DNA from 3 places in the Alteromonas sp. P256 genome. Region 3 is predicted to be linked to each of the others. Evidence: predicted binding sites of a transcription regulator. Region 3 holds the regulator's gene; each other region holds the start of a gene.
What was found. Region 3 encodes FNR, which switches genes on or off when oxygen is low (the NO sensors DNR and NnrR bind a similar motif). Its sites were predicted from a motif close to TTGATCTAGATCAA; they were not measured.
Positions count from the first base shown of each region.

Region 1: a site for FNR is predicted at 2,122-2,135, ahead of V7R39_RS13320 (PRC-barrel domain-containing protein). Genes of this name have one in related genera too.
Region 2: a site for FNR is predicted at 1,471-1,484, ahead of V7R39_RS11745 (cytochrome ubiquinol oxidase subunit I). Genes of this name have one in related genera too.

Region 1 covers NZ_JAZETM010000008.1:174,170-177,451, forward strand. The annotation lists gene V7R39_RS13305 (LysR family transcriptional regulator) at 1-277, opposite strand, end outside; gene V7R39_RS13310 (rhodanese-like domain-containing protein) at 332-682, opposite strand; gene V7R39_RS13315 (metalloregulator ArsR/SmtB family transcription factor) at 857-1,168, shown strand; gene V7R39_RS13320 (PRC-barrel domain-containing protein) at 1,244-1,987, opposite strand; gene maoP (DUF413 domain-containing protein) at 2,195-2,548, opposite strand; gene V7R39_RS13330 (hypothetical protein) at 2,948-3,118, shown strand; gene V7R39_RS13335 (LysR family transcriptional regulator) at 3,245-3,282, shown strand, end outside.
Region 2 covers NZ_JAZETM010000006.1:252,743-256,024, forward strand. The annotation lists gene V7R39_RS11735 (sigma-54 interaction domain-containing protein) at 1-515, opposite strand, end outside; gene V7R39_RS11740 (Tll0287-like domain-containing protein) at 727-1,392, shown strand; gene V7R39_RS11745 (cytochrome ubiquinol oxidase subunit I) at 1,650-3,230, shown strand; gene cydB (cytochrome d ubiquinol oxidase subunit II) at 3,227-3,282, shown strand, end outside.
Region 3 covers NZ_JAZETM010000003.1:367,674-370,955, forward strand. The annotation lists gene ttcA (tRNA 2-thiocytidine(32) synthetase TtcA) at 1-431, opposite strand, end outside; gene uspE (universal stress protein UspE) at 611-1,534, opposite strand; gene fnr (fumarate/nitrate reduction transcriptional regulator Fnr) at 1,652-2,392, opposite strand; gene V7R39_RS07335 (sulfite exporter TauE/SafE family protein) at 2,440-3,099, opposite strand; gene ccoS (cbb3-type cytochrome oxidase assembly protein CcoS) at 3,086-3,282, opposite strand, start outside.

The DNA.
Region 1 (3,282 bases), on a different contig from region 3:
CAGTGCCTGAGCGAAGGCTATAGGCAATAGCCTCTAATTTCTGAGCTTCATCGAGAAGAAATGCGGCTCTGCGGTACATTAACTCTCCCTGAGGAGAGAGTTTGACTTTGCGACCGCTGTTTTCAAATAACACAACGCCTATGGCATTTTCTAGCTTTTGAACAGCATGATGGACACTTGATTGGCTTTTATGTACCACCAAAGAGGCTTGATTAAAGCCGCCGGCATCCACCACGGCTTTAAACATTCTCCACTGCTCTAATGTCGACTTCAGCATACTTCAACCGCTCTCATATAAACAATTAACTCGAGTATATACAGTTCCTAGCATTTATGTGCGGTGAACTTGTTTGATAGTAGCTAAAGAACAGGTAATAACGGATACGTTTTCATAGCCCATTTTAATGAGTTGTTCAGCAGAAAGCTTAGCTCTTGCCCCTGATGCGCAATGCAGGTAAATAGGTTTTGATGAATCTTTTTCGAGCTCTAGCATTTTCATTTCTAAGATGCCTCGGGGAATGTGAAGTGAGGCGTCAACATGGTTCTCCGCCACTTCCGCTGGCTCCCTTACATCAACTAACAGACCTTGGTTAGTTTCCATTTCGTCTGCTGCCTCTTTTGCCGAGACAATTCGAATATTCACATCAATTTTTTCTAAACGAGTTTTTACATCAATCAGCATTTTAATGTCCAAAAAATAATATAAGTATAAACTAATGTATAGCTATGATTTCTTTAAAACAAGATAATATAGCGGTTTAACCGTCTATTTTAACTGTTTTATCAGAAAGGCTTATACTTTAGTATGATAAAGCGGTAAATTCGTTAGTAAAGTTAATGTCATTAGGAAGCCCTTATGTCTGAGGATGTTGTGTTGAGCCCAAGCGAGATGATGGAACATTCTGCTGAAGCAGAGTTTTTTCTCAAGCAATTTGCGAACAAGACAAGACTCATGATCCTTTGTTCTCTCCTTAAACAAGAGAAATCTGTTTCTGCGCTGTTGCAGGTTGTTAGCGTTTCACAGCCTGTCATATCGCAGCACTTGGCATTATTACGCGAGTCCAATATGGTGGCAACGAGAAGGGAAGGTCAAACTATCTTCTATCGATTGTCTGACGAAAGAGTGAAGCGCTTAATTGCGCTTATGTATGAATTTTTCTGTGAATAGAATTAACGCGAGTCAATTTTGCTGTAAGCCCACGCTGCGTCCGCTAATAGGCGGACGCAGTTTTTTATCCCCGCATTAAGTCTCAGCAATCTGTGCGATAAGTGCAGCAATGTAATGCCCATCACCTAACTTGTCATTATCCACTTCAGGACGTTGTACTAAATCGTCATGACTTAAGTTTACCGCCACATGGTGTGCCGCCCAGTCAATTTCTTTGATATCGCTAGGTAACAATGCCAAATGTTTGCCGCCTGGCAGCCAGTTGTTGGTATCCACCACTAGCATAACCAATTGCCATGTTTTCGTATCTATCAGAAAATCGCTAATGTGACCTACCTTGTCGTCGGTAGTCGCAACTTCATAACCATCTATTTCGCCGCATGCGCGTAAATGATTAGTTGAATTTGATGGAAGGGCGCTCTCTGCCTCTTGATCGGTTGGCGAAGTGACTAATTCGTTAGGGTGTGCATATTCCCCCCACGCTCCGGGACCAATCCAGTAATAGCCATAGCCAAAGTATTTGAATAAATGTTCCTCATATTCTCGAGAAACCGGTTTGTGTTCGTCAATAGATGGACTGTTTTTAAGGGTGTCGACGGTCATGTCTACGTGTACGCTTTCCTCCTCAACATCAACCTGAGAAACTGATACCGGAGATATCACTACCTTTCTACTTAACGGTAACCAGGTGTTAGTATCTGCTACTAAGTAGCGCGTTGTATAGGTTTCATCGTCAAAGAGGATATCTTTTATGCCGCCAATTTTGTCATCTGTGGCATGTATAGAATATTGGGTGAGTTGTTTTGAACTTATAATCATCTTTGCGCCTCCTTTGCTCGGCTGATAAGAAAAAATAGGCTACCGTTACGCTAAGCATGCATTATTTTCTCTATAAAAAGTGTAGTCACTTCTATCTATAAAACATCATGTTTGTCATTTGTTCTGCTGACTTCTTGATTGAGATCATTTTACCCAAACGAAAAAGCCCGCAAATTTGCGAGCTATTTTAATACGTTATGTTGAGGTTTACGCTACATCGAACTCGTCGTCAGAGTAGGAATCATCGTAATCCGCTTGATTACTGGCACTACTATGCAACGTGAAAAATTGCTTTCTTCCTCTTGCTAGCTGAACATACTTCGCCCACGCTTTTTCGATACTACTGGATGCTTGAACTTTACCGTTGATAAACTTAACAAAATGTTTTTCGTCTGTTGTTTCAGGTTTCAAGTCACCGCTTTCTAGGCCAAGCAGAGTGCTGCCGTAGGTGGTGAGAATATTTGCCTCGGCAATACTAAAATCTCCCGATTTTTTAAAGCCATAAGGAAAATTTCGACGATCTACAAAGGGTTTGCTTGAAGGACGAATCGCTGTGCTCATGATAATAGTTCCAACGTAGTTAATTCCACAGCGCACTTTTAAAACATGTTTTTGCTGAGATAAAGCAAAAGATTTTTTTCTTATCAATAAAAAAAAGTGATGCTTATGTGAAAATTAAAAAACTGCCGATAATGTAAGTTTCGCTTTGCAAAAGCCGGGTGTAAAAAAATTGGCTTTATTGTTTTTAAATATCTGAATTTTAAATATTAAATTGATTTTCTGATCGGGTTTTTTACCAGTTTTAATGCTAGGCACTACGCAAAATGTTGAACAATTTGGCATGGCGTTAAGCCGACATTTTAAGAAGCAATATTTATTATCGCTACGATAATAAAATTTCGTTTCCAATTAAAATCTCCGCGGCAATAATCGTAGGGTGATTACAACCTAGAGACACTAATGAGCAAAGACTATCGTTTTCAAAGTGATGAATGGAATGCGGCAGACGAAGGTGAGTTTCATTCTAAAAAGCCCAATACTTTAAGAGAGAAAAGCGTAAAGGCTATGCAAAAGCGCGCCATGTTGCGACGCAATAAGCAGCGCCGTTCGCACGACGAAACACAACACTGATCTCCTTCATCATTTAAATAGATAGTATCGCGCTATCAATTGGTAGCGCGATACTGTGCTTTTCGCCCCAATTGACGTATCATTTAGCCTAATTTGGTTTTACATTACGCTGGTTGTACTGCAAGCATGGATATTCGCTTCCTCACCACTTTTATTGAGGTGAC
Region 2 (3,282 bases), on a different contig from region 3:
GGCTTGTTGGCACGGTAACTTGCAGAGTGCAAAGCTTGTGATACAAGCTCTTTTCCCGTTCCGGTTTCACCTTGTAAAAGTACACAAATATCTGATTTTGCCGCACGGTTAATTTTGTTCAGCATGGCTTTAAACGCGTCAGACTCACCAATCATTTTACCGGGGGACGGGCTATTCGACGCAAATGTCAGCTTATCCAATATTTCCAGGTAGCCTAATAGTTCCCCCGCGCTACCGAATATTGGCCGCATGAGGATGTCGCAATAGCTTTGGCCTTCATTGGTGGCGTGAATGTGCACCGCATTCGCGGCCCTGCCTGTTTTTTTACTTTCCTGCATTGGACAGGTTTCACCGCATTCATTACATGGTTTGTTGTTTCGATGAGACACGTGATAGCAAGTGCTGAAACCTAATTTTATATCAACGGGATAGGTGTCCCGATACGGTTTATTAACGGCTTCAATAACGTAGTTAGGGCTAATAAAAATAGCAGGCTTATCAATGGCGTTAATCATGGCTTGAATAATAGAGATATTCATATCGCACTCACAAAGTACATTAGCTAATCCTAATTTATTATTCCAAATACTATCACGTTGGCACGTTGCTTGTTTATCAAACGCAGAACCTTTGCTGTTAAGGCAGCCTTTTCACCGCTGGAATACGTTGAAATAGTGCGAAAACACTGAGGAATTTAACAAACACTCAACACCTAAGGTTGGCAAGATGAATCCCTACTCATTTGACAATATCGCGACAAGTATAAGTACTAGCAAAAAAACGTCTCTGCGCAAAGCGCTTGTGATCATCAGTGCCTTCGCTTGCACTACGGTCATACTGGCCTCAGGGACGGCAAATGCAACACAGAAACCGGCTTCACCAGACCATTTAGAAGGCATTCGCATGGAAGCCAGAGGTCATGCAAAAGCCCTCGGAGGCGAGCTGAAAGCAAGGCTGCAGCAAGCAATTAAACGCGGTGGCTTAGAGGCCGGCGTAGCAGAGTGTAAACTGGTGGCAGAGCCCATAGCAAAGTCGTTAAGTAACGAGGGTTGGACAGTAGGTAGAACCGCATTAAAAGTACGAAATCCTAACAATACCGCAGATGACTGGGAACAAACCCAACTAGCTCACTTTGCTGAGCAGCTATCACAAAAACTGCCAGGCCCTTTAGAAGCAATGCATGTGGATGAGCAGACAGGAGAAGTGCGATATATGAAGGCTATTCAAACTGGCCAAGTATGCACAGCGTGCCATGGCAATAATATCGCGCCCGACGTTTACCGTACCATCAAAGACGCATACCCCAACGACGAGGCCACCGGATTTGATGTTGGAAGTTTAAGAGGTGCCTTTTCTCTTACCTATTTGCCACCCAAGCCACAAGCAGAATAGTTGCCCGCATTCATGCTCATGTTGTGTCAGATTTGTCATTTAACTGTCAAATTTGGCACTTTTGATCTCGTCAGTCACTTGCGTTAGATCAAAACCCTTCCTTTTCCTCCATGCAATAATTTTTATCACGGTATATCAGTTTGCTCGTTGCTTTTACAGCAGGTGAGATTTGCTGCTAGCTGTTAAATGCATTAAGCCAATTATTTTAACCAATGCCAGGTGCGAGCTGCGCACCTAAGATACGAGGGAGATGACCCATGAGCGATACGTTAATAGAACTATCGCGGTGGCAATTTGCGTTAACCGCAATGTTCCACTTTATATTTGTACCCCTAACCTTGGGGCTTAGCTTTTTGCTTGCCATTATGGAGTCGGTCTATGTCATGACCGGTAAAGAAATATACAAACAAATGACTCAGTTTTGGGGCAAGTTGTTTGGTATTAATTTCGCTATTGGCGTGGCGACAGGCCTTACCATGGAATTTCAGTTTGGAATGAATTGGTCATATTATTCTCATTACGTGGGTGATATTTTTGGTGCTCCCCTTGCCATCGAAGGATTAATGGCGTTTTTTCTAGAGTCGACTTTTGTAGGTCTCTTTTTCTTTGGTTGGGACAAAATGTCTAAGGTGAAACACCTTATGGCAACGTGGCTGGTAGCCATTGGCTCAAATTTCTCTGCACTGTGGATTTTAATTGCTAACGGCTGGATGCAGTACCCAGTAGGCGCAGAGTTTAACTTTGAAGCTATGCGCATGGAAATGACGAGCTTCGCTGAGGTTATTTTCAATCCTGTGGCGCAAGTTAAGTTTGTGCATACGGTTTCAGCAGGATACGTCACCGGCGCAATCTTTGTATTGGCCATCTCTAGTTACTACCTACTCAATCACAAGCATATTGCATTTGCTCGCCGCTCGTTTGCTATTGCCGCCAGCTTTGGCTTAGCAGCAACTCTGTCGGTTATCGTATTAGGTGATGAAAGCGGGTATGAACTTGGCGATGTGCAAAAAGTAAAACTTGCGGCGGTTGAAGCTGAGTATGAGACGCACCCAGCGCCTGCTCCCTTTACTGTATTTGGATTGCCTAACGACGAAAAGCAAGAGACTGAATATGCAATTCAAATCCCGTGGGCTATGGGCATTATTGCCACTCGCTCTCTCACCGAAGAAGTCACAGGGATAAAAGATCTCAAAGAACAGAATCGAGCGCGCATTTTAGAGGGCATCAAAGCTTATGAATTGCTTGATAGCGTGCGAAGCGGCACGGCAACGGAGCAAGAACTCGCCACGTTTGAAACGCACAAAGACAGTTTAGGCTATGCCATGCTGTTAGAGCCTTACGCTAACGATGTAACCAATCCGTCTGACTTAGCGTTGCAACAAGCTGTGGACTACAGTATTCCGCCTGTCGCTCCGCTGTTCTGGAGTTTCCGGTTAATGGTGGCGTCTGGTTTTATCATGTTAGCGCTGTTTATCTGTGCCTTTTACTACAGCACGAAACACCGAATTACTCAGCCCCGCTGGCTGTTGAAAGCGTCTTTGTTTAGCTTGCCTCTACCTTGGGTAGCCAGTGAAGCAGGGTGGTTTGTGGCCGAATATGGACGTCAGCCATGGTCAATTGCAGAAATATTACCCGTGCATGCCTCTGTATCTAATCTTGCTGTCAGTGATGTTGTGACCACTATGGTTGCCTACACCGCGTTTTATACTGTCATGTTTATCATCGCTTTTTACCTAATGAAGAAGTTTGCCAAAAAAGGCCCAGTACCACCTGAAGAAACGCAGAGTGAATCTGAACTCGAGCTAATTGATATCGACAATGAAGGAGCAAAAGCATGATTGATTACGAGATGCTTCGTGTGGTGTGGTGGTGCTTAGTGGGCGTGTTGCT
Region 3 (3,282 bases):
CGATACAAAATAGCTCTGCGCAGCCTAGAGCATAGGGAACATGTGGTTTTGCCCTCAGGAATTTTGTCTTTCACAATAGAATAAGTGTCTTCTTCTACTATCTGATAGGCCACGCCTAAACTGTTTAAATATTCAGGAAGAATATGCTCTGGAAAGCCAGGTTGTTTTTGGTCTAGGTTCACGGCCACAATATCAAAGTGAATAGGGGCGGCGCGCTTCAAAAACAGAAGAATATCAAGCATGGTATAACTGTCTTTACCGCCTGAAAGACATACCATCACTTTGTCATTCTCTTCAATCATGCCAAAGTCGGCTATGGCTTTTCCCACATTGCGACGAAGACGCTTTTGCAGTTTATTGAAATGGTGTTTTTGCTTACTTTGCGCTGCAGCAGAGGACGACGATTCAGCGCCGTTTGTGCCTAAACTCATAATTAACTAACTTGGTTTGTGTAAAAGCCGCTATTATACAATAAAGCGGCTTTTGTTAACTATGCTTGTGTACGTTAAATATCTACGCATACAGTTTCACTACGCCCTGTTACGTACCGTCGCCATTTTTTAGCGTTTTCTTAGCGTAAATAGAGGGCACCTTGAGGCCCTTGTGAGCGCTACACGGTATAGGGCGACACAAATCCGTTAGGCTTTATGGCTAAAACATCGCAATTTAGCGCATCAATAACATGTTCTGCGGTATTGCCAATCAGCGCGGCCGATATGCCAACCCGTCCAACGGTGCCAATGATCACCAACTCAGCATCTATCTCTTTAGCAACTTGAGGGATAACACGTTCAGGTAACCCTTCTTTCACAATACATTTGTTAGGGGCTATACCGTGCTTAGCTGCATGGGCATCCATTTCATCAAGGTGATGATTTTTGACTGCGCTGTGGTATTTTTCTGAATCAAACTCGGGAACCTCTATGGCAATGTTGAGAGGAGTGGCGGGGTAGCTATTGACCAAATTAACATGGCCTTTTAACAGCCGAGCATACTCATTGGCTATGTTGGTTATTTTGTCATTCAGGGCTTCGTGTTCTTCATCTTCGCTGCCCACGTTCACCGCCGCAATTATCTCACCATTTTTAGGCCAGTCATGGTCTTTTACTAACAACACTGGGCGAGGGCATTTTCTCATGAGATGCCAGTCGGTTGGCGTGAATATAACAGAGGCTAGGTCATCGTGATTTTTTGTTGCTTTGACGACTAAGTCTATTTGGTTGTTCAGCGCGTAGTAAATGATGGATTCGTACGCTTTACTGTTCCACTCAACAACGATGTCGATATTGGAAAAACCTTGCTCTTTGAGCTGCTGTGACAGCCGCTTAGATTGGTCTTTAGTCACAGCATCGCGCATGGTATCGCGCTCATCAACGCTTAGCATGGTGGTCATATCGTAAGAAAGGTCGTATACAACCATTAGCGCAGTAACCGTTGCACCTGTTTTTCTGGCAACTTCTAGTGCGCGGCTTAACGCAGGTTGGTTGTCGCGCTCTGCATCGAGAACCGCTAAAATGTGATTACACTCAATCATAACTTCTCCTTCCTATGAAGCTTCTCATTAAGTGTAATAGACAATAGGGAAAATGTGGCTTGTTTTAGATCAAAAATTTAACATATTCATCTTTGCCTTTTACGAAAACAACACGCACTACCCATTGCAAACAATGCTCGGCCCTTTAAGCGCGGAGACTTTGCCGTCGATAGCATCAAAATCGAGTATGGTGATCAGTTTGCCATCCACTTTAATTAGCCCTTCTTTTTGAAAACGACTCAGTAACCGACTAATAGTCTCAATAGTCAGGCCTAAGTAATTCCCAATTTCGTTGCGGGTCATGGTTAAGTGAAATTCTCTGTGAGAGAAACCACGCTCTTCAAAACGCTGAGACAAGTGAGATATAAAATAAAGCAGACGTTCTTCGGCAGTGCGTTTATTGAGCAACATAATCATATCGTGGTCTTGCTTTATTTCAGCACTCATAAAACTCATGATTTGATGGCGAAGCTTCGGAAACTGAACAGACATTTCATCAAGGGTGTCGTAGGGAAGCTCACAAACCATGGCCGTTTCGAGCGCCTGGGTGTAGCTTTGATGTCTACTTTCGCGAAGCGCATCGAAACCCACAATATCACCAGGGAAATGAAAACCGGTTATTTGTTCTTCACCATCTGAGTTAGTCACAAATGATTTAAACGATCCGGTTCTTACTGCAAATAATGACGTAAACGTGTCGCCGTTATTAATTAATGTGTCACCTTTGTGCAGCGGCTTTTTGCGTTCGATAATATCATCGAGAGATTCAATCTCGGTTTTATTCAATGCCACAGGTAAACACAAGTGACTGAAGCTGCAGTTTTGGCAGTGGATAGAGAAACCGCTTCCTTTGCTCATAATTTCTATTCTCTTAAAGTTCACACCCCTAAATGGTACAACATCATTTAGGATAATGCGCTATAAATAAGATAAGCCGCATATAAGGCCATGGCAATGGCAATGTATTGTCGAACAGCACTATGCTTAAACCCCTGAATAATATACTGGCTACCGGTGCTTACAGCAAGCAAGGTTGGAAGTGTACCCAGCCCAAAACACAACATGATACCAGCGCCTTGAATCGCTGAGCCTGCCGCGAGAGACCAGGTTAAAGTGGAATAAACTAGGCCACACGGTAACCAGCCCCAAATAAACCCATAGGGTATGGCACTAAAAGGGGTTTTAAAGGGGAGAAATCGTTTTGAAACCGGCTGGATATAGCGAAATAGATGTTTGCCCACACTCTCAAGCGCAGTAAGCCCTGTCCACCATTTTCCTAAATAGCATGCCAATAAAAATACCATAACGGCACTTAAAATGGACAACGCATAGCTGGCCACGGGTACAAAGTCGGAAGCCATTTTGCCTAAGGCTCCGGTGATTGCGCCTGCGAGGGTGTAGCTGATAATACGACCAATGTTGTATGCAAGAGTGAAGGGAAGTGCAGGTTTATCTTTTGGCGTTACCATTCTAAGCGCCGATACAATGCCACCGCACATTCCAACGCAGTGTACTCCGCCGGCTAAGCCAATCAAAAATGCAGAAAAGTAATTAATCTGATCCATGCTTATCTTGTTCTTGCTGAAGCTTTTTGCGTTGTTCGGCCAGCTTCTTTTCTTCAGGCGGTAAGTCGTCATCAAACAAAATGCTGTAACCTTGTCGGTTTAAGTCTTCAAACTGATTTGATTTAACAGCCCAAAAAAAGATAACGATCGCAAGAGCAACAATGATAATCGCAATGGGTATTA